2 regions of the Caballeronia sp. AZ1_KS37 genome follow, and region 2 is predicted to be linked to the other one. Evidence: predicted binding sites of a transcription regulator. Region 2 holds the regulator's gene; the other holds the start of a gene.
The links. The regulator FliA, encoded in region 2, starts transcription of late flagellar genes. The targets are predictions, from matches to a motif close to CTAAAGTTTNNNNNNNNNNNGCCGNTA.
Positions count from the first base shown of each region.

Region 1: motA (flagellar motor stator protein MotA) is a predicted target of FliA. The motif match lies at 5,049-5,075, and genes of this name have one in related genera.

Region 1 covers NZ_JALQDP010000030.1:66,228-81,831, reverse strand. Annotated here, with positions in the region: gene NCS00_RS16590 (response regulator transcription factor) at 1-4, opposite strand, end outside; gene NCS00_RS16585 (MFS transporter) at 532-1,824, shown strand; gene NCS00_RS16580 (MFS transporter) at 1,940-3,382, shown strand; gene NCS00_RS16575 (hypothetical protein) at 3,449-3,616, shown strand; gene NCS00_RS16570 (hypothetical protein) at 3,709-3,981, opposite strand; gene NCS00_RS16565 (helix-turn-helix domain-containing protein) at 4,113-4,931, opposite strand; gene motA (flagellar motor stator protein MotA) at 5,170-6,042, shown strand; gene motB (flagellar motor protein MotB) at 6,073-7,053, shown strand; gene NCS00_RS16550 (Nramp family divalent metal transporter) at 7,115-8,446, opposite strand; gene NCS00_RS16545 (DUF4148 domain-containing protein) at 8,710-8,991, shown strand; gene NCS00_RS16540 (efflux RND transporter permease subunit) at 9,312-12,497, shown strand; gene NCS00_RS16535 (efflux RND transporter periplasmic adaptor subunit) at 12,519-13,760, shown strand; gene NCS00_RS16530 (efflux transporter outer membrane subunit) at 13,757-15,211, shown strand; gene NCS00_RS16525 (heavy metal response regulator transcription factor) at 15,304-15,604, shown strand, end outside.
Region 2 covers NZ_JALQDP010000024.1:141,905-157,508, forward strand. Annotated here, with positions in the region: gene NCS00_RS13930 (hypothetical protein) at 1-239, shown strand, start outside; gene NCS00_RS13935 (oxidoreductase) at 243-1,286, opposite strand; gene NCS00_RS13940 (UvrD-helicase domain-containing protein) at 1,431-3,518, shown strand; gene NCS00_RS13945 (c-type cytochrome) at 3,586-4,473, opposite strand; tRNA gene NCS00_RS13950 (tRNA-Arg) at 4,786-4,861, shown strand; gene NCS00_RS13955 (Rieske 2Fe-2S domain-containing protein) at 4,895-5,884, opposite strand; gene NCS00_RS13960 (GGDEF domain-containing protein) at 6,097-7,191, shown strand; gene NCS00_RS13965 (RNA polymerase sigma factor FliA) at 7,198-7,929, opposite strand; gene NCS00_RS13970 (MinD/ParA family ATP-binding protein) at 7,948-8,865, opposite strand; gene flhF (flagellar biosynthesis GTPase FlhF) at 8,858-10,630, opposite strand; gene NCS00_RS13980 (thiamine pyrophosphate-binding protein) at 10,927-12,618, shown strand; gene NCS00_RS13985 (PepSY domain-containing protein) at 12,697-12,960, shown strand; gene NCS00_RS13990 (cytochrome b/b6 domain-containing protein) at 12,971-13,486, shown strand; gene NCS00_RS13995 (NYN domain-containing protein) at 13,614-14,516, shown strand; gene NCS00_RS14000 (branched-chain amino acid ABC transporter substrate-binding protein) at 14,578-15,604, opposite strand, start outside.

The DNA of each region.
Region 1 (15,604 bases), on a different contig from region 2:
GCATAGTGTCTTACCTGATGAGTCCAAGGGACATGAAGCGGAGGCCGTTTTGCGGCGCCCGCCGGGCGTCTCGTCGCGGGATGAGACGGGGATTTACAAGCTGCGAATTCTGGGCAGCGATGCGACCCTTTCCCATCGGACTCATCCGAATTGTCAACGCATGTGACTGCCTAGCGCCCGGAACGGGCGGCGTCTGATGCGCGCAACCATCTCGAAATTAGAACGGGTTTTCGCTTTTGCGCGCGCTTTCATCCTGTAACATGCCGTGTTTGGCTCAAAAGTTCCCGCTTCCGCCGTTTTACCGAGACGTCGCGTAGCAAGCTGCGCCGCGACTGTCCGTCGCATCGCGCAGCGCGGATGACGGGCAGCGGCTTTCGAATCCGCGCCCGCTGGCTTCCGGCCCGGATCGTTCGCGTTCCGCGCCCGGGCCTTCGCTTCGCGTCCACCCGGCGCGTTTAGTCACTCCCGCAGGGCAAAGCCTCGTTCTACCGCGCGTCATGCGTGGCTTTTCCACTTACGGGTTCTTTTCCGATGCAGGCAACACCTCTGTCCGACGCCCCGCGCGCGGCCGGCCGTGCGCTCACGCGCGGCGATTACAAGACGCTCACGCTCGCCGCGCTCGGCGGCGCGCTCGAGTTCTACGACTTCATCATCTTCGTGTTCTTCGCGCCGGTCATCGGCCAATTGTTCTTTCCGCCGTCGATTCCTGACTGGCTGCGTCAATTGCAGACTTTCGGCATCTTCGCGGCGGGTTATCTCGCGCGCCCGCTCGGCGGGATCATCATGGCGCACTTCGGCGATCTGCTCGGACGCAAGCGCATGTTCACGCTTTCCGTGCTGCTGATGTCCGTGCCGACGCTCCTGATGGGCCTCCTGCCCACGTACGCGTCGATCGGCCTGATGGCGCCCGTCCTGCTGCTCGTGTTCCGCGTGATGCAGGGCGCGGCGGTCGGCGGCGAAGTGCCGGGCGCGTGGGTGTTCGTGTCGGAGCATGTGCCGGGGCGTCATATCGGCTATGCGTGCGGCACGCTCACGGCCGGCCTGACGGCGGGCATTCTGCTCGGCTCGCTGATCGCCACGGGCATCAACAAGGCGTTCGCGCCGGCCGAAGTCGCCGATTTCGCGTGGCGCCTGCCGTTCCTGCTCGGCGGCATCTTCGGTCTGTGCTCGGTGTATCTGCGTCGCTGGCTGCATGAAACGCCGGTGTTCGCCGAGTTGCAGAAGCGCAAGTCGCTCGCCGCGGAACTTCCGCTCAAGGCCGTGCTGCGCGATCACGGCCGCGCCGTCATCGTGTCGATGCTGCTGACGTGGATGCTTTCCGCCGCGATCGTCGTCGTGATCCTGATGACGCCGACGCTGCTGCAGAAGCAGTTCCACATCGCGCCGGCGACGGTGCTCGTCGCGAACTGCGCGGCGACGCTGTGCCTCACGATCGGCTGCGTGCTGGCGGGCGCGATCGCGGGCCGCATCGGCGCGGGCAAGACGATCTTCGTCGGCGGCGCGGCGCTCGCCGTCACGTACTGGATGATGTTCCAGCAGGTCGCGGCCGATGCCTCCGCGCTCTTGCCGTGGTACGCGCTCGCGGGCTTTTTCGTCGGCGTGATCGGCGCGATTCCGTTCGTGATGGTCAAGTCGTTCCCCGCGGCCGTGCGTTTCTCCGGCATCTCGTTTTCGTACAACGTCGCGTATGCGGTGTTCGGCGGACTCACGCCGATCGTCGTCTCGCTGATGATGAAATCGAGCCCGATGGCGCCCGCGATCTACGTCGGCGCACTGTGCGCGGTCGGCGCGCTGACGACGTTGTTCATCAAGCAGGCGCGCTGATCCGGCGTTAGCGTTCCACACGCGAAGTGGCGCACCGTTCACGCGGTGCGCCATTTTTCATTGCGCTTTCACGTTTCGGCCCACGCCGAAACATCGGCCGCGCCGCGCGCCTACGATGGCCGGCATGAACTCGAATCTTTCTTCATCCGAAACGCGTCTGTCCGCACGGCAGACGCTCACCGTGACGGCGACCAGCGTCGGCTTCGTCGTCTCGCAACTCGATGTCTCGATCGTGAATGTCGCGCTCGCGCGCATCGGCCACGATCTGGGTGCGAGCGTCGCGAGCCTGCAATGGACCATCGACAGCTACGCGCTCGCCTTCGCCGCGCTCATGCTCTCGGCCGGTTCGCTCGGCGACCGCTTCGGCGCGCGGCGCATGTTCGTCGGCGGACTCGCGCTTTTCGCGCTGGCGTCGCTCGCGTGCGCCTTTTCCGGCGACGCGACGCAACTCATCGCCGGGCGGGCCTTGCAGGGCGTCGGCGCGGCGGCGATGCTGCCGAACTCGCTCGCGCTGCTGAATGCGGCGTGCGGCCACGACCGGCGTCTGCGCGCGCGAGCGGTCGGCTTGTGGACGGCGGCGGGCGCGGTGTCGATCGCGGCGGGGCCGATCGTCGGCGGCGTGCTGATCGCGGCGTTCGGCTGGCGCAGCATTTTCTGGGTCAATCTGCCGATCTGCGCGGCGGGCATCGTCGCGACGCTCGCGTGGATAGAAAACGCGCGACCCAAAGATGCCGGTCGTGCGCGCGGCATCGACCTGCCCGGCCAGGCGCTGGCGATCGTCGCGCTCGCCTCGTTCGTCGGCGCGGTGATCGAACTGCGCCCGCTCGGACCGATGCATCCGCTCGTCATCGGCGCCTTGCTGCTCGCGCTGGCGGCGGGCGGCGCGTTCATCGCGATCGAGCGCGAAAGCCGCACGCCGATGCTGCCGCTGTCGCTCTTCGCCGAGCGCACGTTCAGCGCGGCCGTGGCCTTCGGTATCGGCGTGAATCTCACCTACTATGGAATGGTCTTCGTGCTGAGCCTGTATTTGCAGCGCGTGCTCGGTCACACGCCCTTGCAGACCGGCCTCGCGTTCCTGCCGCTGACGGGCGGATTCCTGATCTCGAACCTGGCGAGCGGCCCTGTCGTCGCGCGCTTCGGCTCGCGCGGCCCGATGATCTTCGGCGCGCTGCTCGACGCCGCCGGTTTCGCCGCGCTCGCCTTCGTCGATGCGACGACGCCCACGGCCGCGCTGCTCGTGCCGTTCCTGCTGATTCCATCGGGGATGGGACTCGCGGTCCCGGCGATGACGACCGCGCTGCTCGGCACCGTCGGCCAGCCGCGTGCGGGCACGGCGTCGGCGGTGCTCAACACGGCGCGGCAGGCGGCGGGCGCGATCGGCGTCGCGGCGTTCGGCGCGCTCGCGGCTCATGGCGACGGCGCGGCGAGCGCGCACCAGATCGTCGATGCGGTGCGCTGGTCGGCGGCGATCTCCGTCGCGCTTCTGTTGTGCGCCGCGTCGATCGCGCGTCATGTGAACAATCCGGCGAGCGCGAACGCCGAAGAACGTGTTACTTAGAGACGGACGTCGGGAACGGCCGTTGCAACGCCCAGGTAAAGCCGCGAATCTTTTGAGGACAACACTATGTCGACAATGCCCCGCTCCCCCGAGGAGCCGCTCGAACCGGACCCGGACAAGCTGCTCGATCCCGACGCCGCGCCGAACCCCGAAGATCCGGACATGCCTGACGGCCCGGATTCCGCGACGCCGATGGTGCCCGCCGATCCGAAAAACGGCGAACCGCGCATGTAGAACGCCGGGCGGCCATCGCGCGCATAAAGCAATGCCCGCGCGGCCTTGAAAGCCGCGCGGGCATGCTTACTGATGCTCGTGGACGAAGAGCGTTACAGGCTAGTGGTCTGCACCGCGCCGGTTTCCAGCGCACGCTCGATGAGCGCTTCCTGCTGCGCCTTGCGAACGGCATCGGCAACGAGCGTATCGGGCGCTTCCACTTCGGCCTTGATCGCGCCGATGATGCCGTCCGCTTCGACGATCACGAGCGATTCCGCCGAATCCGCACGGCTGATGATGACGCGCAGCGGCCCGCCGCCCTCTGCGATGCTGGCGCAAAACTGCATCGTTTGCCCGCCGATCACTTGTTCGAATGTTTGAATCATCGCTGCCTTCCGCGTTGGTTGGACATAAGCTGACACACGCTGCGCGCCATGCGGCGCGCAGCCTGCTTTCTCATTGATCCGCGCATGTCGACTAGGTTCAATTCTGTAAGCATGCGCGGCGCGACGCAAGCTCAACGTCTTGCGTCGGCGAGTTCGCGAAGGATGGCGGCGGTCGAATCGTCGGCGGGAAAGAAGGCTTCGATCGCAAGCTCCGACAACGTGATGTCGACGGGCGTGCCGAAAACCGTCGTCGTGCTCAAGAACGACAGCACGCCGTGCTGCGTGCGCAAACGCAAGGGCACGACGACGGGATCGGTCTCGCCGCGCGGCTCGTGGGTCGCGTGACGCGGCGCGGGATACGCCTCCAGTTCGGCCATGAGCGCGACGAGCGTCGCATCGCCGGACACGTCGATTTGCCGGCGCAGGCGCGCGAGCAGATGCGCGCGCCACTCGTGCCAGTTGTCGATGGCATCGGCGAGACCTTGCGGATGCATCGACAGCCGCAGCACGTTGACCGGCGGCACGAGCAATTGCGCATCCGCCGATGCGACGAGCGGCGCGAAAGCCGCGTTGGCCGCGATCATCGTCCAATGACGATCGACCGCGAGCGCGGGATACGGCTCATGCCCTTTGAGCACGAGATCGACAGCACGCCTGGCAGCGGAAAGTTGCGGATCGGCCAGCGCGCGCTCGCGATAAACCGGCGCATAACCGGCCGCGACGAGCAGCGTGTTGCGCTCGCGCAGCGGCACGTCCAGTTGCTCGGCGAGGCGCATCAGCATGTCCCGGCTCGGCAGCGAGCGGCCCGATTCGACGAAGCTCAGGTGACGCGTGGACACGTCCGCAACGCCTGCGAGATCGAGCTGGCTCATGCGCCTGCGCTGACGCCATTCGCGCAATAGCGCGCCGACGTCCGATCGAACGGCCGGATGTACGAGGGTCGAGTTCATGCAACCGATGTTAGACGAAACATGATCACGCGATCCATTACCTGCGAAGTAAGCGGCGCCACGAACGTAACATTTACGCCGCAAACATCTGCGAAGAAAAACTTGCGCGCGACACCCTAAATCTCCGGCACTTTCGCGCCGATAAGTCCAACAACAAGCGAACAATGCGTCGCGAGCCGTGCGCGTCTCAATCCCGAGCACGCACGGCCCGCGGCGCCCGGACTTTTGCGGAGAAATCATGTTTGTCATCATCGGATGGTTGTTGGTCATCGGCTCGGTGATCGGAAGCTTCGTCGGCGTCGGCGGCCACCTCGCGGCCCTCGTGCAACCGTTCGAGCTGCTGTGTATTTTCGGCGCGGCGATCGGCGCGTTCGTCGTGTCGAATCCGACCGCGACGCTCAAGAAAACGTTGCAATCGATTCCGAAGGCGTTCAAGGGCGGCGGCTACACGAAAGAGAAATATCTCGCGCTGATCGCATTGCTCTACGAACTGCTTCAGAAGGCGCGCAAGGAAGGCATGATGGCGCTCGAAGCCGATGTCGATGCGCCCGAGTCCAGCCCGGTCTTTCAGAAGTACGAGCACGTCATGGCCGATCATCATCTGCTCGACTTCATCGTCGACTATCTGCGCATGATGTCGGCGGGCAATGTCAACGCGCTCGAAATGCAGGATCTGATGGACGAAGAGCTCGACACGCACCACACCGAAAGCTCGATCGCCGCGAACGCCATTCAGAAAATGGCCGATGGCCTGCCTGCATTCGGTATCGTCGCCGCGGTGATGGGCGTCGTGCACACGATGGGCTCGGTCGGCGCCGCGCCCGCCGTGCTCGGCGAGATGATCGCGGGTGCGCTCGTCGGCACGTTCCTCGGCATTCTGCTGGCGTACGGCTTCATCGGCCCGCTCGCGGACCTGCTCAACGCGAAGGGCGCGGCCGAAGCGAAGCCGTTCCAGTGCGTGAAGTCCGTGCTGCTCGCATCGATGAACGGTTATGCGCCGACGATCGCGGTGGAGTTCGGCCGCAAGGTGCTCTTTACCGCCGATCGTCCGAGCTTCAAGGAACTCGACGACGCGGTTCGTGCCACCAAGATGCCGAAGGCGGCTTCGTGATGACATCGGGTACGCAAAGGACCAACGCACATGGCTGAGAAACCGTCACGCGATCCGCTGCAGTCCGTGCTTGCGCCGACTGTCGTCGTCAAGCGCAAGAAGAAGGCGCACGGACACGGCCATCATGGCGGCGCATGGAAGATCGCCTACGCCGACTTCGTCACCGCGATGATGGCGTTCTTTCTGTTGATGTGGCTGCTCGGATCGACATCGAAGTACGACAAGGAAGGCATCGAGCAATACTTCAATACGCCGCTTTCCGCATTGTTCGGCAACGATGGCGGCGCGTCGGCGCATACGAGCGTCATCGCGGGCGGCGGCAGGGATCTGTCGAGCACGCGTCCGGGTGAAGGCAACAAGACCCAGACGCAACCGGTGCCGCAATCGATCGCGCGCGCTGCCGTTGCGATGGACGACTTGCGCAAGCTGCAGCAACTCAAGCAGAAGCTGATGGCGCTCATCGAGCAGACGCCTGCGCTGCGCGCGTATAAGGATCAGATTCGCATCGCGATCACGAGTGAAGGCTTGCGTATCGAGATCGTCGATTCGCTCAAGCGGCCGATGTTCGCATCGGGCAGTTCGAGACTCGAAAGCTATGTGACGACGATTCTGACGAACATCGGCGCATCGCTGAACGATGTCGATAACCGCGTGTCGATCGCGGGGCATACGGATGCGGTGCCCTATTCCGGCGGTCAGGCGGGCTATTCGAACTGGGAGCTTTCGAGCGAGCGGGCGAATGCCGCGCGGCGCGCGCTCGTCGCGGGCGGCATGAAGGAAAGCAAGGTGCTGCAAGTGCGCGGACTGTCCGACGTGCTGCCGCTCAACAAGGATGTCGTCGACGAGCCGACGAATCGGCGGATCAGTATTCTCGTGCTGAACAAGGCCGCGGAACAGGCGTTCTTCCGCGATGGCGGCAGAACCACGGTCGATGAAACGCGGCCTGTCGAAGCGGCGCTTCCCGCGCCGGTCTCGGTCAAGTCGGATGCGCCGGCGGCGGTGGTGAAGTAGACAACGCTCGCGGCTTGACGAAGCGCCATGCACATCGAATCGTGCATGGCGCTTTTTCATTTCAGCCGAGCCACTCCGCGACCGTCTGCACCACGAGCCAGACGTTCGCCGCGCTGATGACCACGAACAGCGCCCACGCGAGGAGCTTCATGAACGGTTTGTTCGCGAACGCTCCCATGAGGCCGCGATCGCTCGTCATCCGGATCAGCGGATAAAGCGCGAACGGCAGTTGCAGGCTCAGCACGACCTGACTCGCGACGAGCAGCTTGCCGACCGCGCCGTTGCCCATCACGTACACGCCGATCAAGGCTGGCACGAGCGCAAGCGCCCGCGTGATGAATCGGCGCTGATAGCACGGGATTTTCAGTTGCAGGAACCCTTCCATGATGACCTGCCCTGCAATGGTCCCGGTGAACGTCGAACTCTGGCCCGATGCAAAGAGCGTCACCGCGAAGAGAATCGCCGCAAGCCCGGTTCCCACGATAGGCGCAAGCAGCTTGTACGCATCTTCGATCTCGGTCACTTGCGTGTGTCCCGTCGCGTGAAATGCCGATGCCGCGAGAATCAGGATCGCCGCATTGATCAGCAGCGCGAGAACGAGCGACACGATCGTATCGAGCCGCGAAAGATTGATCGCCGATGCAAGGCTCTTCGCATCGCGATTCACCACGCGCGTCTGCACGATCGAGGAATGCAGATACAGGTTATGCGGCATCACGGTCGCGCCGAGAATGCCTATCGCGAGATAAAGCGGCTCGCGATCGCTCAACGCGTGAATCGATGGCACGAGCCCGGCAGCAACCGAAGGCCAATGCGGTTTGACGAGCACGAGCTCGACGATATAACCGACGCCGATCGTCGCGATGAGCCCGAGCATGATGGCTTCGAGATCGCGAAAGTTCTTGCCTTTCAGGCCCAGCACGATGAGCGTATCGAATGCGGTGAGCACCACGCCCCACATCAGCGAAACGCCGAACAGCAAATGAAACGCGAGCGCGCCGCCGAGCACTTCCGCGAGATCGCACGCGATGATCGATAACTCCGCGAGCATCCATTGCACGCTCGCGACCGGTTTCGCGTAACGCTCACGCGATAGCTGCGCGAGATCCTTTCCCGTGACGATGCCAAGGCGCATCGAAAGACATTGCAGCACCATCGCCGCAAGACTCGACAACACGACGACAAAGAGCAGGCTATAGCCGTAGTGTGAGCCGGCTTCGATATCCGTCGCCCAGTTGCCCGGGTCCATATAGCCGATGGAAATGAGCAGGCCCGGCCCCGCGAATTGCAGAAGCTTCTTCCATAGCGGCGCGCCCGGCGAAACGGCGACGGAGCCTTTGACTTCCGATGGGCAAAACGGCGCGGTGGCCGTGGTCGGCAGATTGAACGGCAATTTATCGAGTCCTGATGGGATATCGGGGACAACATCCGCGAACGATGTTGTTCAGGTAGCTTACAAGGCGCGTCTCGCGGGCGAGTCTATCACCGGCTGCGCGCATTCACAGACAGCCCCAATCTGACCAAAGCGTCATCTCATCGCCAGCATCTCGTCACGGTACGACAAATAGAATTCAGTGGTGGCTGTAGCGAGCGTGCCGACGCTGCATATCGCGCAACCGCACGTCCCGTTCATCTTTACCGCATGAGGAGTGCGCCATGAAACTAGTCACACGCATCGCTGTAATTGCCCTTGCTGCCGCGCCGCTCGCCGCGCTCGCACAATCCGAAGGTCTCACGCGCGCGCAGGTGAAAGCGGATCTGCAACGCGTCGAACAAGCCGGCTATAACCCGTCCGAGCGCGATGCGTTCTATCCCAACGACATCCAGGCAGCCGAAGCCAAGGTCAGCGCGCAAAGCGCATATGGCTCGTCCAGCGACGGTTCGTCGTCTTCGGGACGCACGATGTCGACGACGCCGCTCGGTCAAACCCCGCAGTAACGCACGCTCATCGAACGAGACACGCGCGGCCTTCCGCGCCGTCTCGCTCGCGTCCCTTCGAAGCGCGTAACCCGCGCTCGCGCTTCGCTATTCCCCGCTGTCCGATGCGAATGCTCCGCCCTACCATGGGCTTTCGCAAGCTTGCTTTCAAACCGCCTTATCTGACATCGGCGCCATATTCACGTCATATTGTCGTTGGCACCCGGCCACTACCATAACGACACTGATGGCGAACCGCACGCCCCGCTCCGTCATTGCGTCCCGCGCGTTGCATTCGCCTCATTCGCAGCGCCCTCTCCCAGCTTCTTCCGAACGACTCAATGTGGATAGTCAACGTTGCGCTTAAGCGGCCATACACGTTCATCGTGATGGCCATCATGATCCTGCTGGCGACGCCGTTCGTCCTCATGACGACGCCTGTGGACGTGCTTCCCGAAATCGACATTCCGGTTGTCAGCATCATCTGGAACTACACAGGCCTTTCCGCGCAGGACATGGCCAATCGCATCACGTCGGTCAACGAGCGCAGCCTCACGACCACGGTGAACAATATCGAGCACATCGAGTCGCAATCGCTGCAAGGCATCGCGATCATCAAGCTCTTTCTGCAGCCCACCGCGAACATCCAGACCGCGATCGCGCAAACAGTGGCCGTCGAACAGGCGCAAGTGAAGCAGATGCCGCCGGGCGCGACGCCGCCCCTCGTCATCAGCTATTCGGCGTCGAGCATTCCGGTGATTCAGCTCGGGCTTTCGAGTCCGAAGCAATCCGAGCAGGACCTGAACGATACCGCGCTCAATTTCTTGCGCCCTCAACTCGTGACGATTCCGGGCGCGGCCGTGCCTTATCCGTATGGCGGCAAGACGCGCCTCATCTCCGTCGATCTCGACACGCGCGCGCTGCTCGCGAAAGGACTCACGCCGACCGATGTCGTCCAGGCCGTCAACGCGCAAAACCTGATCCTTCCGACCGGCACCGCAAAGATCGGCCCGCGCGAATATACGGTCGACATGAACGGTTCGCCCGCGACCGTCGCGGGCCTGAACGACATTCCGGTTCGCACGATCAACGGCGCGACGACCTATCTGCGCGAAGTCGCGCACGTCCGCGACGGCTTCTCGCCGCAGACCAACATCGTGCGTCAGGACGGGCATCGCGGCGTGCTGATCTCGGTGCTGAAGAACGGCAACGCGTCGACGCTGTCCATCGTCAATACGTTGCATGATCTCTTGCCGCAAGCGCGGGCGTCGCTGCCTTCCGATCTGAAGATCAGCGCGCTCTTCGATCAGTCGGTGTTCGTGAAGGCCGCCGTGCAAGGCGTCGTGCGCGAAGCGCTCATCGCCGCCGCGCTCACCGCCGCGATGATCCTGCTCTTTCTCGGCAACTGGCGCAGCACCTGCATTATCGCGATCTCGATACCGCTCTCGATTCTCTCGTCGCTGATCGTGCTGCATGCGCTCGGGCAGACGATCAACATCATGACGCTCGGCGGCCTCGCGCTCGCAGTCGGCATTCTCGTCGACGATGCCACCGTCACGATCGAGAACATCGAGCGTCATCTGCACATGGGCACGAATCTGCACGACGCGATCCTCGAAGGCGCAGGTGAAATCGCGGTGCCCGCGCTCGTCTCGACGCTGTGCATCTGCATCGTGTTCGTGCCGATGTTCTTTCTCACCGGCGTCGCCAAGTTCCTGTTCGTGCCGCTTGCGGAAGCCGTCGTGTTCGCGATGCTCGCGTCGTACATCCTTTCGCGCACGCTCGTACCGACGCTCGCGATGCTGTTGATGGGCCACGCGCACGCACCCGATGCGAAGGCAAAGCCGAATCTCTTCGTGCGTCTGCATCAGCGCTTCGATCGCGGCTTCGAGCGCATGCGCGGCGCGTATATCGTGATTCTGTCGAGCCTGCTCGTGAAGCGGCGTCTGTTCGCGACGCTCTTTCTCGGCTTCTGCCTGTTGTCGGCGGGCCTCGTGTTCGTGCTCGGCGAAGACTTCTTCCCGAGCGTCGATGCGGGCGATATTCGCCTGCACATGCGCGCGCCGACCGGCACGCGCATCGAGGAGACCGCGCGACTCGCGGATGAAGTCGAAAAGGTCGTGCGCCAGATCGTGCCGCAAGACGAACTCGCGACGATACTGGATAACCTCGGTCTGCCTTATAGCGGCATCAACCTGTCGTACAGCAATGCCGGAACGATCGGCACGCTCGACGGCGAAATTCAGGTCGCGCTCAACGCGGATCATTCGCCGACGCAAAAGTACATCGACGAATTGCGTGCGCTCCTGCCGCGCCGCTTTCCCGGCGTCGAATTCTTCTTTCAACCTGCGGACATCGTCACGCAGATTCTCAACTTCGGCTTGCCCGCCGCCATCGACGTGCAGATTCAAGGGCAGAACGGCCAGGCGAACTTCGAAGTCGCGAGCAAGCTGATGAAGCAGATCCGCATGATTCCCGGCAATGTCGATACGCACATCCAGCAGAAGCTAGACGAACCGGCCATCGATTTGCAGATGGATCGCACGCGCCTGCAGCAACTCAATCTGTCCGCAAGCAACGTCGCGCAGAACGTGCTGGTTTCGCTTTCGGGAAGCTCGCAAACCGCGCCGGGATTCTGGTTCAACCCGCGCAACGGCGTCGAATACAACCTCGCGGTGCAGACGCCGCAGTATCAGATTTCATCGATCGACGAACTGCTGCGAACGCCCGTGTCCGCATCGCTCAACGGTCCCACGCAACTGCTCGGCAACCTCGTGCGCCTCTCGCCGAAGAATCAGTTCGCGGTAGTCACGCACTACAACATCCGGCCCGTGATCGATCTCTTCGTGAGCGTCGAAGGCCGCGATCTCGGCAGCGTCGCGCGCCAGGTTAATCAACTCGTTGATGAAGCGCAGAAGACGCTTCCGCGCGGCAGCCAGATCGTCGTGCGCGGTCAGGTCGAGACGATGCGGACGTCGTTCGTCGGCCTCGGACTGGGCGTCGCGATGGCGATCGTGCTCGTGTATCTGCTGATCGTCGTGAACTTCCAGTCGTGGATCGATCCGCTCATCATCGTAAGCGCATTGCCCGCCGCGCTCGCGGGCATCATCTGGATGCTCTTTCTCACCGGCACGCACCTGAGCGTGCCCGCGCTGACCGGCGCGATCATGACGATGGGCGTCGCCACCGCGAACAGCATTCTGATGGTCTCGTTCGCGCGACAGCGTCTGAACGCGGGCATGCCGCCGCTCACCGCCGCGCTCGAGGCGGGCGCGAGCCGCATACGCCCCGTGTTGATGACCGCGTTCGCGATGATCATCGGCATGATTCCGATGGCGCTCGGCCTCGGCGAAGGCGCCGAGCAAAACGCGCCGCTCGGCCGCGCGGTGATCGGTGGCCTGCTGTTCGCAACGGTTTCCACGCTCTTTTTCGTGCCGCTCGTCTTCGCAGGCATTCACGCACGTCTTGCACGGCGCGCCGCGCGAAGAGGTAACACGCAACATGAAGACGGCAGCGGCCAACACTGACATCAAAGCATCCCGACGAACATGACTGAAAAGAACCACGCATCGCTTGCGATTCCCGCTCGCGACCCGAACGAAGGGCCCGCGCTGCCGCCGCGCAACGTCGAATGGAAACGCGCGAAGATCGCGCTCGTGATCGTGCTCGCGTTGCTCGCGATAGGCGCGGCGCGCACGGTCGTCACCGATGTGCTGCATGGCCATTCCATCGCCGCGCGCACGCAGCAGAACGCGCAGCAATACGTGAACGTCGTCATGCCTAAAGAGACCGATGGCGGCGGCGAAACGACGTTGCCGGGGACCTTGCGCGGCTTCGTCGAATCGCCGATCTATGCGCGTGCGACGGGTTATCTGCTGCACTGGTACGTCGATATCGGATCGCGCGTGAAGCAAGGCCAGTTGCTCGCCGATCTCGACACGCCCGAGATCGATCAGGAGCTTGCGCAAGCGGTCGCGCAACGCGATCAGACGGCATCGAGCCTCGGACTCGCGAAGAGCTCGCTCGAACGCTGGCAGCAATTGCGTCAGCGCGATGCCGTGTCGCAACAGGAACTCGACGAGCGTCAGAGCACGTACAACCAGGACGTCGCGAATCTCGCGGCCGCCGATGCCAACGTGAAGCGTCTGCGTCAGCTCGAATCGTTCAAGCGCATCGTCGCGCCTTTTGCGGGCGTCGTCACGCAGCGCAATGTGGATGTCGGCGATCTGATCGATGCGGGCAGCGGCACGAGCCGCGCGCTCTTCGCGCTCGCCCAGTCGGACCCGTTGCGCGTGTTCGTGCAGTTGCCGCAGGCTTACGCGCAGAACGTATCGGTCGGACAGGACGTGACGGTCACGCAGGCGGAGCTGCCCGGCGAACAGTTCCACGGCAAGATCACGCACATCTCCGGCGCGATCGACGTGCCCACGCGCTCGTTGCAAGTCGAAGTGACGCTGCCGAATCCCGATGGGCGGCTACGGCCCGGCGCGTATGTGCAGGTCGCCGTGCCCGCGACCGCGCACGCGCGTCTGCTCGTGCCAGGCAACGCGCTGCTCTTCCGTTCCGAAGGTCCACGTCTCGCGGTCGTCGATGGCAACGGTCATGTGAGCCTGCGCAAGATCGTGATCGCGCAGGATCTCGGACAATCGCTCGAAATCGAGAGCGGAATCGACGCGACCGACAAGGTCATCATCAACCCGAGCGATTCGATCGCCGATGGCGATCACGTCGTGATCGCGCCGCAGCAAACGCAACGACAGCCCGCGTCGGGCAGCAAGGCCGCATCATGAAGACCGCGCTTGGCATCACGCTCGTCTCGCTGCTTGCCGCGTGTACGGTCGGGCCCGACTATCATCGGCCCGTCGCCGCAACGCCGCCTACGTGGAAGACGGATTCGTACTGGCGCGTGGGCGAGCCGTCGCATGCGCCGCTCGCGCTCGACTGGTGGCAAGGCTTCGGCGATGTGACGTTGAACGGTCTCGAAACGCAGGCGCTCGCACAGAATCAGACGCTCGCCGCGGCGAGCGCGCACTACGCACAGGCTCGCGCGACGCTCGCGCAAACATCCGCGCTGGCGCTGCCTGAAGTCGATCTCGGTGCAAACGCGTCGCGCTCGCGCATTTCGAAGAACCGGCCCGTCACCAACTACGCGACGCCGAGCAACGCTACCGTTCAAAGCGATCTGAAGCTCGCGCCGACGGTCAACTACGACGTCGATCTGTTCGGCCGCATCCGTCGCGAAGTGGAGGCCGCGCATGCATCGGCGGATCAGTCGCGCGACGATCTCGCGAATGCGCGTCTCGTGCTGACCACCGATCTCGCCAGCGACTACTTCTCGATGCGCGAGCTCGATGCGGAGATCGACGTGCTGAATCGTTCTGTCGTGCTGCAAAAGAAAGCGCTCGATTACGTGCAGGCGCAACACGATCTCGGCGCGGTGTCAGGCCTCGATGTATTGCAGCAGCAAGCGCAACTCGATCAGACGCGCGTGCAGGCGCAACTGCTGCTCAATCAGCGCGCGCAATTCGAACATGCGATCGCCGCGCTCGTCGGGACGCCCGCGCCGCAATTCTCGATCGCGCCTGAATTGAACGAACGCCCGCTTCCGCCGATTCCACTCGGCGTGCCGAGCGATGTACTGCAACGCCGGCCGGATGTCGCATCCGCCGAGCGTGCGATGGCCGCGGCCAATGCGCAGATCGGCGTCGCGAAAGCGGCGTTCTTTCCGAGCCTCACGTTGAACGGCACGGTCGGCTGGGAAAGCACGGCGTTCTCAAGTCTGATTTCCGCGCCGAGCCTTTTGTGGACCATCGGGACGATGGCAAGCCAGGTCATCTTCGATGGCGGACGGCGCTCGGCAGCCGTCGATTTCGCGAACGAAGGCTATGTCGCGGCCGTCGCGAATTATCGGCAGACGGTGCTCGGCGCGTTTCAGCAAGTGCAGGACGGCATCGTCGGATTGTCGGTGCTGGACGGCGCGGCGAAACAGTCGCACGCCGCGGTCGTCGATGCGCAACGCTTGCTGTCGCTCGCGAACGATCGTTATTCGGGCGGGCTCGTCGCCTATCTCGACGTCATCACCGCACAGCAGCAATTGCTCACGAGCGAACGACAGGACGTGCAGATTCGCGGACAGCAGCGCACCGTATCGGTGGCGCTCGTGAAGGCATTGGGCGGCGGATGGGACACTGCATCGAACGACGATCAGAAGCTTGCGAACGCAACTACTTCGGGCGAGTAGAAAGAAAACGTAAGCACGATGCCCGCGAGGCTCGTATAGTTAGCAGTTGAACAATGCGGTAAACACACACTGAACGCGCACAGGTGCCAGGCATGAAAGTCCTGATAGTCGAAGACGAACACAAAGTGGTGGATTACCTGCGCTCGGGGTTGACCGAGCAAGGCTGGGTCGTCGATGTCGCGATGGACGGCGAGGAAGGCACGCATCTCGCCATCGAATACGACTACGACGTGATCGTGCTCGACGTGATGCTGCCAAGACGCGACGGCTTCGCGGTATTGAAGGCGCTGCGCCTCCAGAAGTCGACGCCGGTCATCATGCTGACCGCGCGCGATCACATCAACGATCGTGTGCGCGGCCTGCGCGAAGGCGCGGACGATTACCTCACGAAGC
Region 2 (15,604 bases):
TGAGCGCCGGCGAAGCGACGCGCATCACGCTCGAAGTGCACGGCGACCTTCAGGCGTTTCAGGCGGACAACTGCGATACGGTCGCGGTTCACGGCGCGGTCGGCGTCGTGTCGACCGTATCGGGCAACGTGACTTGCGGCGATGTCGGTGGCGCGGTGTCGACGGTGTCGGGCAACGTGAACTGCGGCGACATCGCCGGCGAAGTGCGGACGACGTGCGGCAGCGTCAGCCGCCGCTAGGCGTCAGCCGCGCGCGAAGGGCACGCGCCGCCCTTCTTGCTCGCTCTGCATCGCGAGTTCGATGATCGTCATCGTGTCGACTGCGTCCTGCGGCGAAACCGGAAACGGCTTGCCATCCAGAATCGCCGCCGCCAGCGCACGATAAAACTCGACGTACGCGCCATCTTTCGTGGCGAATTCGTGACGCAGATCGAGATCGCCATCGACCTCGCGCAACGTGCCCGGCGGATTCTTCGCGAACTCCGGATTGCCCGGGCGCATCCCCGAACGCAACTGATCTTCCTGCGTATCGAGCCCGTTCTTCACATAACTGCCGCGCGTGCCGTGGATCGCGAAACGCGGCGGCTCCAGCGCCGCGAGCGCGCTCGCGTGCAGGATCACTTCCTTGTCGGCGTAACCGAGCACGAGATGCACGTAGTCCGGCGCGTGCGCGTGGTCGCGATGCGCCTTCACGAACGCCGTCACCGTTTGCGGCGCGCCGAAGAGCGTCAGCGCCTGATCGATCAGATGCGGCCCCAGATCGAACAGCAGGCCGCCGCCGCGCTCCGCTTCCTCGCGCCAGCGCTGCGGCACTTTCGGGCGGAAACGGTCGAAATGCGATTCGTAATGCGTGATGCGCCCGAGCCGTCCGCTTTCGATGAGCGCGCGCACCGTCATGAAATCGCCGTCCCAGCGACGGTTGTGAAACGGCGCGAACACGAGCCCTTTCTGCTGCGCGAGATCGGCGAGCGTGCGGGCGTCGCGCGACGAAAGCGTCACCGGTTTGTCGACGACCACGTGTTTGCCCGCCGACAGCGCCCGATGCGCGAGATCGAAGTGCGTGTCGTTCGGCGTCGCGACGACGACGCACTGGAGTTCGTCGATGGCGAGCAGCGCGTCGAAATCCGCGACGATCCGCGCGTTCGGATAATCGGCCTGCGCGCGCTCGGCCTGCGACGTGGCGATGGCCGTGACTTCGGCGTGGCCGCAGTGCTCGATGACGGGCGCGTGAAACGTCGCGCCGGCGAGGCCGTAGCCCATTACGCCGACTTTGAGTGCTGTGTCCATGCGGGCATCGTCCTGTCGTTGAATTGACCGGATATTGTGGCACGAACAGGGGCCGGAACCGCGCCGCCTCTATCGTGTTAACATCGCGCTCTCCTTTCGCGCGCAAGTCACAGCCAGGCGCGCCCAAACTCCAAAGCCAAAACGATGTCCGCTGGTCTGAACGCCGCGCAAAGCGAAGCCGTGCGCTATCTCGATGGTCCCTGTCTCGTGCTCGCCGGCGCGGGCAGCGGCAAGACGCGCGTCATCACGCAGAAGATCGCGCATCTGATCGAAGGGCGCGGCTTCGAGCCGAAGCACATCGCCGCGCTCACCTTCACGAACAAGGCCGCGCTCGAAATGCGCGAGCGCACGGCCAAGCTCCTCGAAGGCAAGACGCTCACGACGCCCGGCAAGGAAGGCCGCAAGATTCCCGTCAATCAGTTGACGATTTGCACGTTCCACTCGCTCGGCGTGCAGATCATGCGGCAGGAAGCGGAACACGTCGGACTCAAGCCGCAGTTCTCGATCATGGATTCCGACGATTGCTTCGGCATGGTTCAGGAACAGCTCGGCACGACGGACAAAGGCCTGATCCGCAAGATCCAGTCGATCATCTCGCTGTGGAAGAACGCGATGGTTTCGCCCGATCAGGCGTCCGTGCTCGCGAGCAACGAGGACGAGCATCAGGCGGCGATCGTCTATCGGAGTTACGCCGCGACGCTGCACGCGTATCAGGCGCTCGATTTCGACGATCTGATCCTGCGTCCCGCGCAGCTTTTCGCGGAGAACGAGCAGGTGCGCGACAAGTGGCAGAACCGCCTGCGCTATCTGCTGATCGACGAATATCAGGACACGAACGCGTGCCAGTATGAACTCGTGAAGCTGCTGGCCGGTCCGCGCGCCGCGTTCACGGCCGTCGGCGACGATGACCAGGCGATCTACGGCTGGCGCGGCGCGACCATCGAAAATCTCGCGCAACTCGGCAAGGATTTCCCGAAGCTGCATGTCATCAAGCTGGAGCAGAACTATCGCTCGACGGTGCGGATTCTGACGGCGGCGAACAACGTCATCGCCAACAATCCGAAGCTGTTCGAGAAGAAGCTCTGGTCCGAGCACGGCATGGGCGACACGATCACCGTCACCGGCTGCAACGACGAAGAGCACGAGGCGGAATCCGTCGTGTTTCGCTTGTCGGCGCACAAGTTCGAGCGGCGCACGCAATTTCGCGATTACGCGATTCTCTATCGCGGCAACTTTCAGGCGCGCATCTTCGAACAGGTGTTGCGGCGGGAGCGCATTCCTTATGTGCTCTCGGGCGGGCAATCGTTCTTCGACAAGGCCGAGATCAAGGATCTGATCGCGTATCTGCGGCTGATCGCCAATCCCGACGACGATCCCGCTTTCATCCGCGCCATCACCACGCCGCGACGCGGTGTCGGCAACACGACGCTCGAAGCGCTCGGCGCATTCGCGGGCGCGGCGAAGGTGTCGCTGTTCGAGGCGGTGTTCATGGGCGGCATCGAGGCGCGTCTGTCGGCGCGGCAGGTCGAGCCGCTGCGCACGTTCTGCGAATGGATCCGGCGTCTGTCGGACCGCGCCGCGCGCGATCCCGCGACCGAAGTTCTCGACGACATGATGGAAGCCATCCACTACGAGTCGTATCTCTATGACGCGTACGACGAGCGCCAGGCGCAGTCGAAATGGCAGAACGTGCTCGAATTTCTCGAATGGCTGAAGCGCAAGGGCACGAAGCCGGAAGCCGCGCCGGGCGCGGAGCAGACCGGTTTCGACACCGCCGACGGTTTCGCCGATGAAGGCAAGAACCTGCTCGGCCTGATCCAGACCGTCGCGCTGATGTCGATGCTCGAAGGCAAGGAAGAAGACCCGGATGCAGTGCGCCTGTCGACGGTGCATGCGTCGAAGGGGCTGGAGTATCCACACGTCTTTCTGGTGGGCGTCGAGGAAGGCATCATGCCGCATCGCGGCAGTTCGGACGACGACGCGCCCGTCGACGATTCGCGCATCGAGGAAGAGCGCCGGCTGATGTATGTCGCGATCACGCGGGCGCAGCGCAGTCTGCATCTGAACTGGTGCAAGAAGAGAAAGCGCGCGCGGGAGACGGTGGTGTGCGAGCCGTCGCGGTTCATCCCAGAGATGCTGCTCGACGATGCGCCGCCGCCGACGGCCGAAGAAGCGCCTTTGTCGCCGAAAGATCGCATGGCGATGCTCAAGGCGATGTTGCAGAAGACGTGAACGGTTTGCCGTCTTGCTGATGAAAAACTCCGCTCGCGCCGAGCGCTCGCGCGGGGTTTTTTTTCGCTTACTTCGCCGCGTTCGCCATGTAATCGACGGCGGCTTTCACATCTGCATCCGATGCGTTCGATCCGCCCTTTGGCGGCATCGCGCCCTTGCCGTGCAGCGCGTAGTTGTAGACGGTGTCCATCGGCTCTTTCAGGCGCGGCGCCCACGCGGCCTTGTCGCCGAACTTCGGCGCGCCGAGCACGCCCGCCGCGTGACACGCCTGACAGACCTGCTCGTAGAGCGCCTTGCCCGCCTGAGCGGCGTCGGCGCTTTGCGCGCCCGCGGCCGGCGCCGCCGATGCAACCGCCGGCACCGATGCGAGCGCCGCGACCGCTGCGGCGGCCTGAGCATTTTCGTTCGAACTGGCTGCGGCGGGCGCTGCCGCGCTCGATGCAGCCGCGGCGCCCGATGCCGGTTGCGCCGGTTCCGCGAGCTTGCCGCCGCTGCCGTTCGCCATATAGACGACCGCGCGCGCGATTTCGAAGTCGGAGTAATCGTCGGGGCTGGTGCCGCCGCGCGCGGGCATGCCGCCCTTGCCGTTGAGCGCGTTGTGCAGCAGCGTGTCGTAACCTTCGCCGATGCGCGGGGCCCATGCGCCGGCATCGCCGAACTTGGGCGCGCCGGCGGTGCCTGTCGCGTGACAGGCCGAGCACACGGCCTTGAAGACTTCCTCGCCGGACTTGTAGACGCGCGGCGCGTTGGCGTCGCGGACATCGACTTGTGCGGCGGGCGCGATGCGCGCGTTGACCGACTGCTCGATGTCCGTGCCGGCGCCGGTGCGCGTGGAATTGTTCACGTACACCGCGAGCAGGATGATGATGGCGACCGGGATGCCGAATCCCGCGATGACCGCGGCGATGAGTTGGCCGGGTGTCTTGATCGGGGCTCCGTGGGGTGCTTCGCTCATGCTTGTCTCGTCTCCCGTTTTTTGGTGTGAGTCGGTTCAGTGACAGCGTGACAGCTACGGCAGTGCGCTAGGCGCGCCTTGGGGAAAGGCACGGTCGATTATAGACGGAACGCTTAACTGTCGGCGCGGGGTGGCCGGGGCGGTGAAGCGGGCGTTTACCCGAATCGTGTGATGCTTTGTGACTCGTTCCGCGCAGGGCGCTCGGTCCCGCACAATGGACGGCGTCACGGAAAACAGGTATCCTCTCGGATTCGCATGGGCCTTGCAGCCGTCTTACGGCGTGTGTAGTTCTTCCGCAAGCCCTTCTCCGATGCGCCCGTAGCTCAATGGATAGAGTACTGCCCTCCGAAGGCAGGGGTTGCTGGTTCGATCCCAGCCGGGCGCGCCAAGCGTTTCCACTCGACAGCCGTCGCAGTCGAAACTACTCGAGTCCGCCCTCGCGGTTCGCCGTCGTCGTCCCCCAACCAAACCCCATCCCCGCCAACCACCTCCTATAAGCCACCGCCATCCGATCGCACTTCTGATGCAACTCCGCATCGAGATCGAGCGGCAAGCGCTGCGGCCATTGCGACTCCACCACCGGCGTGTCCTGCATCAAAATCTCCATATTGAAGTCGTATAGCTCGCGATCGGAATGCGTCGAATCATCCTCGTGAATCGAGACGAGCCACGCGCGCGTCTCTGTCTGCGTCACCGGCGACGCCGCCAGCATGATATGCAGCGCGCCCTGCCCGCCCGACGCCATCTTCGTCAGCTTCGCGATCAAAGGCCGCTTCACGCGATACACATAATCGATCATCGCGCCGCCGCCCTGCCCCGGCATTCCCGCCGGTTGCCAGTATCGGCATTGCCGCGCTTCCAGACCTTCATCGCTCGCGACGACTTCGTAATCGGGCACTTCCGTATGCGTGTCCTCGCCCAGAATCCCCGCATGCACGAACGAGAAATGCGCCATGTCCAGAAAATTCTCGACGACGCGCGGCGCCGACGACCTCACCGTCTGCGGCGCGAGATTGATGCGCCGGCCACCGGGAATCGCGGCTTCGGGAAAGAAATCGAGCGCATACGCAGGCTCGCCGAAACACATCCAGATAACGCCGTACTTCTCTTCGCAAACGAAAGTCGTCGCGCACGCGCGCTTCGACGGACGCAATGAAGGATTCGACGGAATCCGCAAACACTGTCCTTCGATGTCGTAACTCCAGCCGTGATACGGACACACGATCTGATCGCGCATCACATGCCCGAGCGACAACTGCGCGCCCCGATGCGGACAGTAATCGCGCCACGCATGCGCCGCGCCGATGCTGTCCCGCCACACGACGATCCGCTCATCGGCCACGATGAATCCGCGCGCGCCGCCTTCCGGCACGTCTTCGCTATTGCAAACGGGCAGCCATTCGGCAGCCAAAGAAATGGATTCGTCGCGCATCGCCGTGAATGAGAAATGGACGTTCTTAAGCTGTTCTTACACGAAACACAGCGTCTTCGCAAAACGTTGCAAAATAGCGGATCGCTCGCTCGGTGCAACTCGATACCACTCCATTCAGCCGATGCCATGCGACGGGGCCGCAGTACTTGGCAGCAAGATAAAAGAAAGAAATCACCATCCAGGGGTTCAGTATGGAGCAGGCGCATCAACCGGCACGCCGGACTTATGCCTTCGCATGGTCCGAACACCGGAATCCGGAACGCGAGCAGGCCACGCTGCGGGTCTGGATGGGAGCGGTGGTTCTTCTGGCTTACGGCGTTTTCGCGTGGCTCCGCCCTTCACACGATGCCTTCCTGACCACGCGCCTCGTCGCGCTCTATGTGTCTTATGGGGCGATCACGCTTCTGATCGTCAGCCGCATGAGCGCGCCTTCTGTTGCACGCCTGACCGTCACGACCATCGCCGATCAGACGATCCTCGGGCTCGCGCTCGCCGCGGGCGGCGCAACGGCGCTGTCGCTTCTCTGGGTGATGTTCTGGTTTCTGATCGGTTCGGGATGCCGATACGGCAAGCGCACGCTCGCCGTATCGTGCGCGACGGCGCTCATCATCGTCACGGCGATGGCCGTCTGGCAGCCGTGGTGGCACGAGAATCTTCCCGCCGCGATCGGGCTCGCGCTGAGCGTACTCGGCGCATCGGTGTATCTGAGCGTGCTCGTCGATCGGCTCGGCAACGCGAATCGCGATCTAGCGCGTCAGGCATCGACCGATCCGCTCACGGGTCTGTCGAACCGGTACGCGCTGGAAAGAGTCGTCGATCGCGCGATGAACGCGCCCGAAGCCAATGGCGATCACGCCACCGCGCTCCTTCTGATCGATCTCGACGGCTTCAAGGAAGTGAACGATACCTACGGTCACGCCGTCGGCGATCTGCTGCTGCAAGCCTTCGCGGACTCGCTCGCGAAGCGCATGCGCAAGTCGGACACCATCGCGCGTCTGGGCGGCGACGAGTTCGTCGTGCTCGCGCATCAGATGCGCGACCGCGACGCCGTGTTGTCGGTGGCCGACAACATCCATTCGGCGCTCGGCGAAATTACGTCGGTGCAGGAGCGGCCGGTGTCGGTATCGGCGAGCATCGGCGCATGCCTGCTTTCGAGCGCGGCGTCCGCGCATCAAACCGGCATGACCGCCGTGCTGCGCGCCGCCGACCGCGCGATGTACCGCGCGAAAAGTCTCGGCGAAGGGAAAACGGTCTTCGCCGAGACGCGGGACTTCGAGATCAGCTAGAGAACGTCAGGCCTCGACGCTCGTCCACGCCTGCTCGCGCAGCTTCGTGCGCAGACGCGCGACCGCCTGGCTGTGCAACTGACACACGCGCGACTCGCTCACTTCCATCACCGCGCCGATTTCGCGCAGGTTCAGGCCGCGTTCGTAATAGAGGCTCATCAGGAGCTTCTCGCGCTCGGGCAGCTTGTCGATGGCTTCGATCAGCGCGCCGCGAAGGCTGTCGTCGAGCAGCGCGGACAGCGGATCCGAACGATCGACGCAATAGCGGTCGAGGAACGGCTCGTCGTCGGCGGAGCGATCGAAGTCTTCGTAATAGATCAGCTGGCTGCCGTGCAGGTCCTGAAGCATCGACTGATATTCGTCGAGCGGCATCTTCATGTGTTCGGCGATTTCCTGCTCGCTCGCCGCGCGGCCGAGGTTCTGCTCGACCTTGTGCACCGCCGATTCCACTTCGCGCGACGTCTTGCGCATGCTGCGCGGCAGCCAGTCGTTCGCGCGGAGCTCATCCAGCATCGCGCCGCGGATGCGCTGGCTCGCATATGTTTCGAACTGCGCGCCCTGATCTTCCTTGTAGCGGCTCGCCGCGTCCAGCAGGCCGATCATGCCGGCCTGAATGAGATCGTCGAGATCGACGCTCGCCGGCATCTTGGCGACGAGTTGGAGCCCCAGCCGTCGAACGAGCGGTGCGTATTTCGTCAGCACTTCCGACTGTGAGAGTTTGCCTTGGGCGTTATACATCTTGGTCACCTATCTTGATCACATCGACGCCGTGCTGCTCAATGCAAAGTCGTGAAGCGCAGCCGCACGATGCGACGCCTCCCGCGCGCCCTGTACAGAGTCGCTAACCGGATTTCGCGCGTCGGCCTGGCCGCCCGCATCGCGCATATAAGGCGCGGGGCGCATCGGCCAGTGCAGGAGCTCCGCCGCGATTGCGCGGTAGTCGCGCGCCGCGGCCGTGGCCGGGAACGCTTCGACTGCGCAGCGTGAGAGTTCCATCGCCCGAGCGACGCGCGCATCCTCGGACACATATCCCGCCTGCACGAGCGACACGGCCAGATACCGGCTCGCGACGCCCGACAGGTTGTCGAACGCGACCGCCGCGTCGGCCGGGTTCTGCACGTGATTGACGAGCACGCGGAACTGGCCGATCGCATGGGCGTAGTGCAGTCGTTTCATGCACGCATACGCCTCGGTGATCGCCGACGCGGCTACCCGCGTCACAATAAGAAAGTCATGCGCCTGCGCCGCGAGCGTCGACAGCGCGCCGTGGCGATCGAGTTGCGCATCGATCAGCACGATGTCCGCCGGACCGTCGAGCAGCGCGCGGCATTGCGCGGCATCGTGAACGATGCGTTCGTCGCGCGGCGCGGCCATCAGCGAGAAGCCGAACGGCGTGCGCTCGACGGCATCGCCGAGCATGCGCCGGCCCGACATCACCGAGGCGAGCGCGCCCGCGTCTTCGGTGCCCACGAGACGGCTCACCGATCCCGCGTTGCGGTGCTCGTCGATCACGAGCACGTCCTTGCCGTGGATGGAAAGCGCCGCGCCGAGATTCACCACCGCCGACGTGCATCCGATGCCCGCCGGTGCGCCCGCGACCGCCACCACGCGCGAACCGGCGCGCGTAAGGAGCCGTCGCAGGCCTTCCGCCTGGTCGAGCACGAACTTATCCAAAGTGCACCTCATGCAGTTCGGTCGTGGCGCGCGCGGACAACGCGGACAGCAGCGCAGGCGTTTCTTCGTCTTGCGGCACGAAGGGCGAGTTGTCGCGCGGGATGCAGAACGCGCTCTTGATGAGAAACCGCTTGGTCGCGACGTACAGGTTCTCCGGCACTTTCTGACCGGTCGACACGTAATGCACCGGCAGCTTGTAGCGGATGACCGTATCGAGCACGCCGCCGAGATTCGTCGCTTCGTCGAGCTTGGTCAGGATGCAGCCCGCGAGCGGCGGCTGGTCCGCCGCGCTCTTGTAGGCCTGCACGACTTCGTTGAGCGTGTCGCCGTGGCTCGTCGCGTTGAGCAGCAGGATGCGCTGCACCGGATGACCCGCGCCGCACAGCATCGCGATCTGATCCGAGACCATGCGATCGCGCTGGCTCATGCCGATCGTGTCGATCAGCACGATATGTTTGTTGCGGAGTTCCGAAAGCGCGAGTTGCAGGTCCGCGCCGTCCTTCACCGCGTGAACCGACACACCGAGAATCTTGCCGAAAATGCGCAGTTGCTCGTGCGCGCCGATACGGTAGCTGTCGGTCGTGAGCAGCGCGACCTTGCTTGCGCCGAAGCGCATCACGCAGCGCGCGGCAAGCTTGGCCGTCGTGGTCGTCTTGCCGACGCCAGTCGGGCCCATCAGTGCGAACACGCCGCCGCGTTCCATCAGCGCGTCTTCGCTGTCCATCACCGGAATGTTCGATTCGAGCACCTGCTGCACCCACTCGAGCGCGCCTTCGACGCTCTCGAGTTCCGGCATGTTGTCCACCATCATGCGGACGAGCTGCGCCGAGAAACCGGCGGCGAACAAACGCTTCGTGAGCGCGCCGCCCGTCGGGTTGCGGCGCTGGCGCTCGCCCCACATGAGACCGGAGAAGTGCTCTTCCATCATCGAGCGCATCGACGAAAGCTCGTTCATCACCGTTTCGTTGACGACCTGCTCCATGCGCGTGCGGATCGCTTCGGTGACGACGGCCGCCGCGTTCGCGGGCAAGCCATCGAATGCGTGTTCCTTCGATGCCGGCGCGGCGTTCGCCTCGGCTGCTTCGGCGTGCGGCGCGCTCGCGTTGATCTTCTGCGCGGCGCGGCGCGCGGCGATTTGCGCGGCTTCGCGTGCCCAGTCGGGCGTTTGGACCTTCGGCTCGACGGCGGCTTCCGCGCGCTTCGTTTGCTGACGCATGGCGTAGCGGGCCGAGTCCGCCGTCTTTTCGACGCGCGTCTCTTGCGCAGTCACCGGGACCGGCACGCCCATGCCGCGTGCGATCGCAGCCGACGCGGTCAGCGGACGGTTCGACGGCATCGACGCCTGCTGCGCGATGCGCTTCGCATGCTCGATCAGCCACGGATTGGAATCGGCCATCGTCGGCGGCGTGTCGTCTTCTGCGCGAGCTTCCGGCTCGGCGTGAAATTCATCGTCCGCATCGGTGTTCGCGCCGAAGACGGACGAGAACACATCGCCGCTCGCGTACGGATTCGCGGCCGACTGCTTCGCCGGCATCGCGGCTGCAGCGGCGGCCAGCGCGGCGCGCGACGTGCCCGCCGAACGTGCTGCCTGTTCCTTCGCGGCGGGCGAGATCGACGCGATGTCGCTGTCCGCGACGCCGACGATCTCGACCGAGCCGTCATCGAGCGTGCGATTGGACAACACGATGGCATCGGGGCCGAGCGCTTCACGAACCTGGCGCAGTGCGTCGCGGCTGTTCGCGCCGATGAATTTACGAATGTTCAAACTTGCCCCCGATGAGGTGAAACTGCGATCTTTAGCAAGCGGACCCACTTGGCTCGTTGCCGTGTCCGCTTTTCAGTGAAGCCATTATTGCGAACTTGAGTCTTTGTCCATCGCTGGATAAGGGGTGAGAAAAAGGGGTATTTCGGCTGATGGAAGCGCGCCGTGCATCGCAAGGGCGGGCGTTTGCCCGGAAAAAGATTCCGCTTCGCCCGTTTCCGCGCGTGGGCGCGGCGGCGTAAGCTTTAGGCTCCGCGCGCATCGAAGCCGCGCCGGACAATCAAAGGAGACTTCTTCGCATGACGTCCGCTGTCCCTTCCTCACAGGATCAAACCACCGGCGCGCGATTGCTCGTCGATGCGCTCGTCCATCACGGCGTCGAGCGCGTGTTCTGCGTGCCCGGCGAGAGCTTCCTCGCCGTGCTCGATTCCCTGCATGACGAGACCGAGCAGATTCAGACGATCGTCTGCCGCCACGAGGCGGGCGCGGCGAACATGGCCGAGGCGGTCGGCAAGCTCACCGGCAAGCCGGGCGTCGCGATCGTGACGCGCGGGCCGGGCGCGACGCACGCGTCGATCGGCGTGCACACCGCGTTTCAGGACTCGACGCCGATGATCCTGCTCATCGGCCAATGCGCTCGCGATCACATGGACCGCGAGGCGTTTCAGGAAATCGACTATCGGCGCATGTTCGGGCAGATGGCGAAGTGGGTCGCGCAGATCGACGATCCGCGCCGCGTGCCTGAATACATGAGCCACGCGTTTCACACGGCGATGTCCGGCCGTCCGGGTCCGGTCGTGCTCGCGCTGCCGGAAGACATGCTGACCGAAACTGTCGATGCCGTGCCGCCCGCGCCGCGATATCAGCGCGTGGCGGCGTCGCCGTCGAAGGCGCAGATGGAGCGCCTGCGCGAACTGCTCGCGAACGCGAAGAAGCCGTTCGTGATCGCGGGCGGAAGCGGCTGGACCGCCGAGGCGACGCAGGACTTCGCGCGCTTCGTGGAAGCGTGGAAACTGCCGGTCGGCTGCGCGTTCCGCTTTCAGGACACGCTCTCCAACGACCATCCGAACTACGCGGGCGATGTCGGCCTCGGGATCAATCCGGCGCTCGCCGCGCGCGTGCGCGATGCGGACGTGCTCTTCGTGCTCGGCCCGCGCATGGGCGAATCGACGACGGGCGGCTACACGCTGCTCGATATCCCGAAGACGAAGCAGACGCTCATCCACGTGCATCAGGGCGCGGAGGAACTCGGGCGCGTGTATAGCGCGGAATTGCCCATCGTGTCGGGCATGCCGGAGATCGCGTCTCTTCTGGCTTCGCTGGAAGCGCCCGCCAGCGTTGCATGGGATGGCAGCGCCGAAGCCGCGCACGCCGCGTATCTCGAGTGGCGCAAGCCGCGCCCGATGTTGGGCGATGTGCAGCTCGGCGAAATCATGCGTCAGCTCGCCGAGACGATTCCCGCCGATTCGATCCTGACGAACGGCGCGGGCAATTACGCGACGTGGCTCCATCGGCATTATTCGTATCGGCATTTCCGGTCGCAGTGCGCGCCGACGAGCGGTGCGATGGGCTACGGCGTGCCCGCCGCGATCGCCGCGAAGTCGCTGTATCCGGACCGCACGGTGATCGCGTTTGCGGGCGACGGCTGCTTCATGATGTCGAGCAACGAACTCGCAACGGCGATGCAGTATCGGCTGCCGGTGATTTTCATCGTCGTGAACAACGCGCAGTACGGCACGATCCGCATGCATCAGGAGCGGCATTATCCGAATCGCGTGCACGGGACGGAGCTCACGAATCCGGATTTCGCCGCATATGCGCGCGCGTTTGGCGCGCATGGCGAGCTGGTCGAATCGACGGAGCAGTTCATGCCTGCGTTCGAGCGCGCGCGGGAATCCGGCTTGCCCGCGGTGATCGAGATTCGCATTCCGCGGGACCAGAGCACGCCGGGCGCGACACTCGAACAAATTCGCCAGCAAGGCAAGCGCTAGCGGACAAACTTTCAAGCTGCTTGCAGCGCGCTTCCGGTGGCAGTAGAGTAGCCAGTTCGAAAACACCGGGAGTTAGCGATGCTTAAGGTTCTGGCTTTGTCGTTGGCGTTGGGCTTTTCGGGTGCGGCATTCGCGAAGGCGGATTGCACGGCGCATCCGAAGAGCGAATGGATGAAGGAATCGGATGCCAAGGCGCAGCTTGAAGCGCAAGGCTACAAGATCCGCAAGTTCAAGGTCGATGGCAACTGCTACGAAATCTACGGTCACGACAAGAACGGCAAGAAGGTAGAGATCTATTACGACACGAAGACGCTGGCGGTCGTGAAGTCGGAAGTCGAATGACGCTCGCGCCGTGAAAGTCTGGGACGGCTTCGTCCGGCTGACGCATTGGGCCGTCGCGGGCATCGTCTTGTGGAATCTGTTCGGACCGACGGATTCCACGCATCGCGTGCTCGGGTATGTCGCGGCCGGGCTTGTCGTTGCGCGTATCGTTTGGGGTTTCGTCGGCTCGCGTCATGCGCGGTTTTCGGCGTGGTGGCCGACGCGCTCGCATCTCGTCGACTATCTGAGGTCGCTTGCCAGGGCCAGGCCGATCCATCACGTTTCGCACAATCCGCTTGGCGGGTTGATGGCGCTCCTTCTCTGGTTCCTGATTCTCGCGCTCGCGCTGTCCGGGTGGATCATGCGGCTCGATGCGTTCTGGGGCGAGGACTGGCCGCAGGAGATTCATGCGTGGCTCGCCATCGCGGTCGAGGTTTGTGTCTGCGTGCACGTCGCCGCGGCCGTGCTGATGAGCGTGTGGACGCGGGAGAATTTGGTTCGGGCGATGGTGACGGGGAATAAGCGAATCAAGAAAGCGTCCGACTGAACTGCTTCTGGGCAACTTAAATTCAGCATCCTGCACTATCGAAGACATCTGGCAGCTTCGGATAATCGGATCCACGCTCTCGATTCAGAGAGCCGACTTCGATAAACGATAAAGGAGCGACTGCACGATGTCTCACGCAGCGAGGCAACTGACCAAGATCGGCGTTTTTTACGATGGCAATTATTTCGATCGCGTCAGCAAGTACTACAACCATCAGCATGAGAAGAAGGCCTGGATTTCGATTCCCGGGCTGCATGAGTACATCCGCTATAAGGTTGCCGACGAGGAAGCTGTCGACATTGGCAACTGTCAAGTAATCGACGCTCATTATTTCAGGGGACGCTTCTCGGCGCAAAAGAGCAAAGAGAAAGGCGGTGATGCGTTCTACTACGATCGCGTCGTTGATGACATGTTGATGCGCGAGAATGTCACTGCGCATTATCTGCCGATGAACTTCGCCGGAAAGGAAAAAGGGATCGACGTATGGCTTGCGCTCGAAGCCTTCGACCTTTCGATCCACAAGCACTTTGACGTCGTCGTGTTGATTGCAAGCGACAGCGACTATGTCCCACTGGTCCGCAAACTCAAGACTCTGGGAATCCGCGTCATGATCGTCACCTGGACCTTCACGCAGTCAGTCAGTAATGGCGACGCCAAGCCTGAACGACCAAGCACAATGTTGCTAAAGGAAGTGAGCTATCGCATCTCGATGTCCGAAGTCATCGACAAGATGGATGAGACGCGAGGAGACGAGCGCGATGTCTTGAGCGACCTGTTCCAACGACGCCGCGACCGACAACCTAATTCCGGTACGCCAGAGGCCGACCGGAAGATGGGAACAATTGAAAGTCTGACGGAAAAATATGGCTACATCAGGCCGGAACACGGCCTCAAGAGACTCTACTTTTACTACTCCGCACTGTCCGACGCGGATTCCGATGAACTCGAGGTAGGCATGGAAGTGAGCTATCTCGAGGGCATGGGACAGAAAGGTCTGTTCGCGAGAAAGGTTCGAACGGTCAGCAGCTAGAAGAAAACAAAACGGCCCAGCCGCTTTCGCGACCGGGCCGTTCGAACACTGCGACAAGCCCTTACTTCCCGCCCACGCTCTGCAACGTCGTCCACTTCCCGCCGACGACCTTATACAGCGTAATCCCGCCGTTCTTCAAATCGCCCTTCGAGTCGTACGACAGGTGCTTCGCCGTCACGCCCTGCATGTCGGTCTTCGCGAGGAACGGCAGGTACTTTGCCGGATCCGTCGAGTTCGCAGCCTTCATCGCGGTGAACATGGCCATCGCCCCGTCGTAGGCATACGGCGAGTACGTCTGCACGTCTTCGTTGAAGCGCTTCTTGTACTTCGCCGAGTAGTCCGCGCCGCCCGGCATTTCGTCCATCGGCAGGCCGGCGAGCGATGCCACCGTGCCGTCAGCCGCGTCGCCCGCGATCTTCAGGAACGTGTCGGTCTTCACCATTTCGCCCGCCATCAGCGGCGCGCGGAAGCCGAGCGTCTTCATCTGCTTGACCATCGGGCCGGCTTGCGAATCCGCGCCGCCGTAGTACACGAGGTCCGGATTCGTCGACTTGATCTTCGTCAGAATCGCCTTGAAGTCGACAGCCTTGTCGTTCGTGAATTCACGGTCGACGATCGTGCCGCCCGCCGCCTTCGCCGCCTTCTCGAACTGGTCGGCAAGACCCTGGCCGTACGCCGTGCGGTCATCGACGATCGCGATCTTCTTGACCTTCAGCGTCTTCACCGCGAACTCGCCCGCGACCGAGCCTTGCTGCGTGTCGGAGGTCATCATGCGGAAGGCGGTCTTGAAGCCTTGCGTCGTGTACTCGGGCGCCGTCGCCATCGCGATTTCGGGGATGCCCGCGTTCGCGTAGATGCGCGATGCCGGGATCGTCGTGCCCGAATTGAAGTGGCCGAGCATGCCCTTGATGCCATCGTCGACGAGGCGTTGCGCCACGGTCGTGCCCGTGCGCGGGTCGGCCTGGTCGTCCGCCGAGTTCAGCACGATGCGAACCGGCTTGCCGCCGATCACCGGCTTCGTGGCGTTGAAGTCTTCGACGGCGAGCGTGATGCCGTTCTGCATGTCCTTGCCGTAGTGCGCCTGCGCA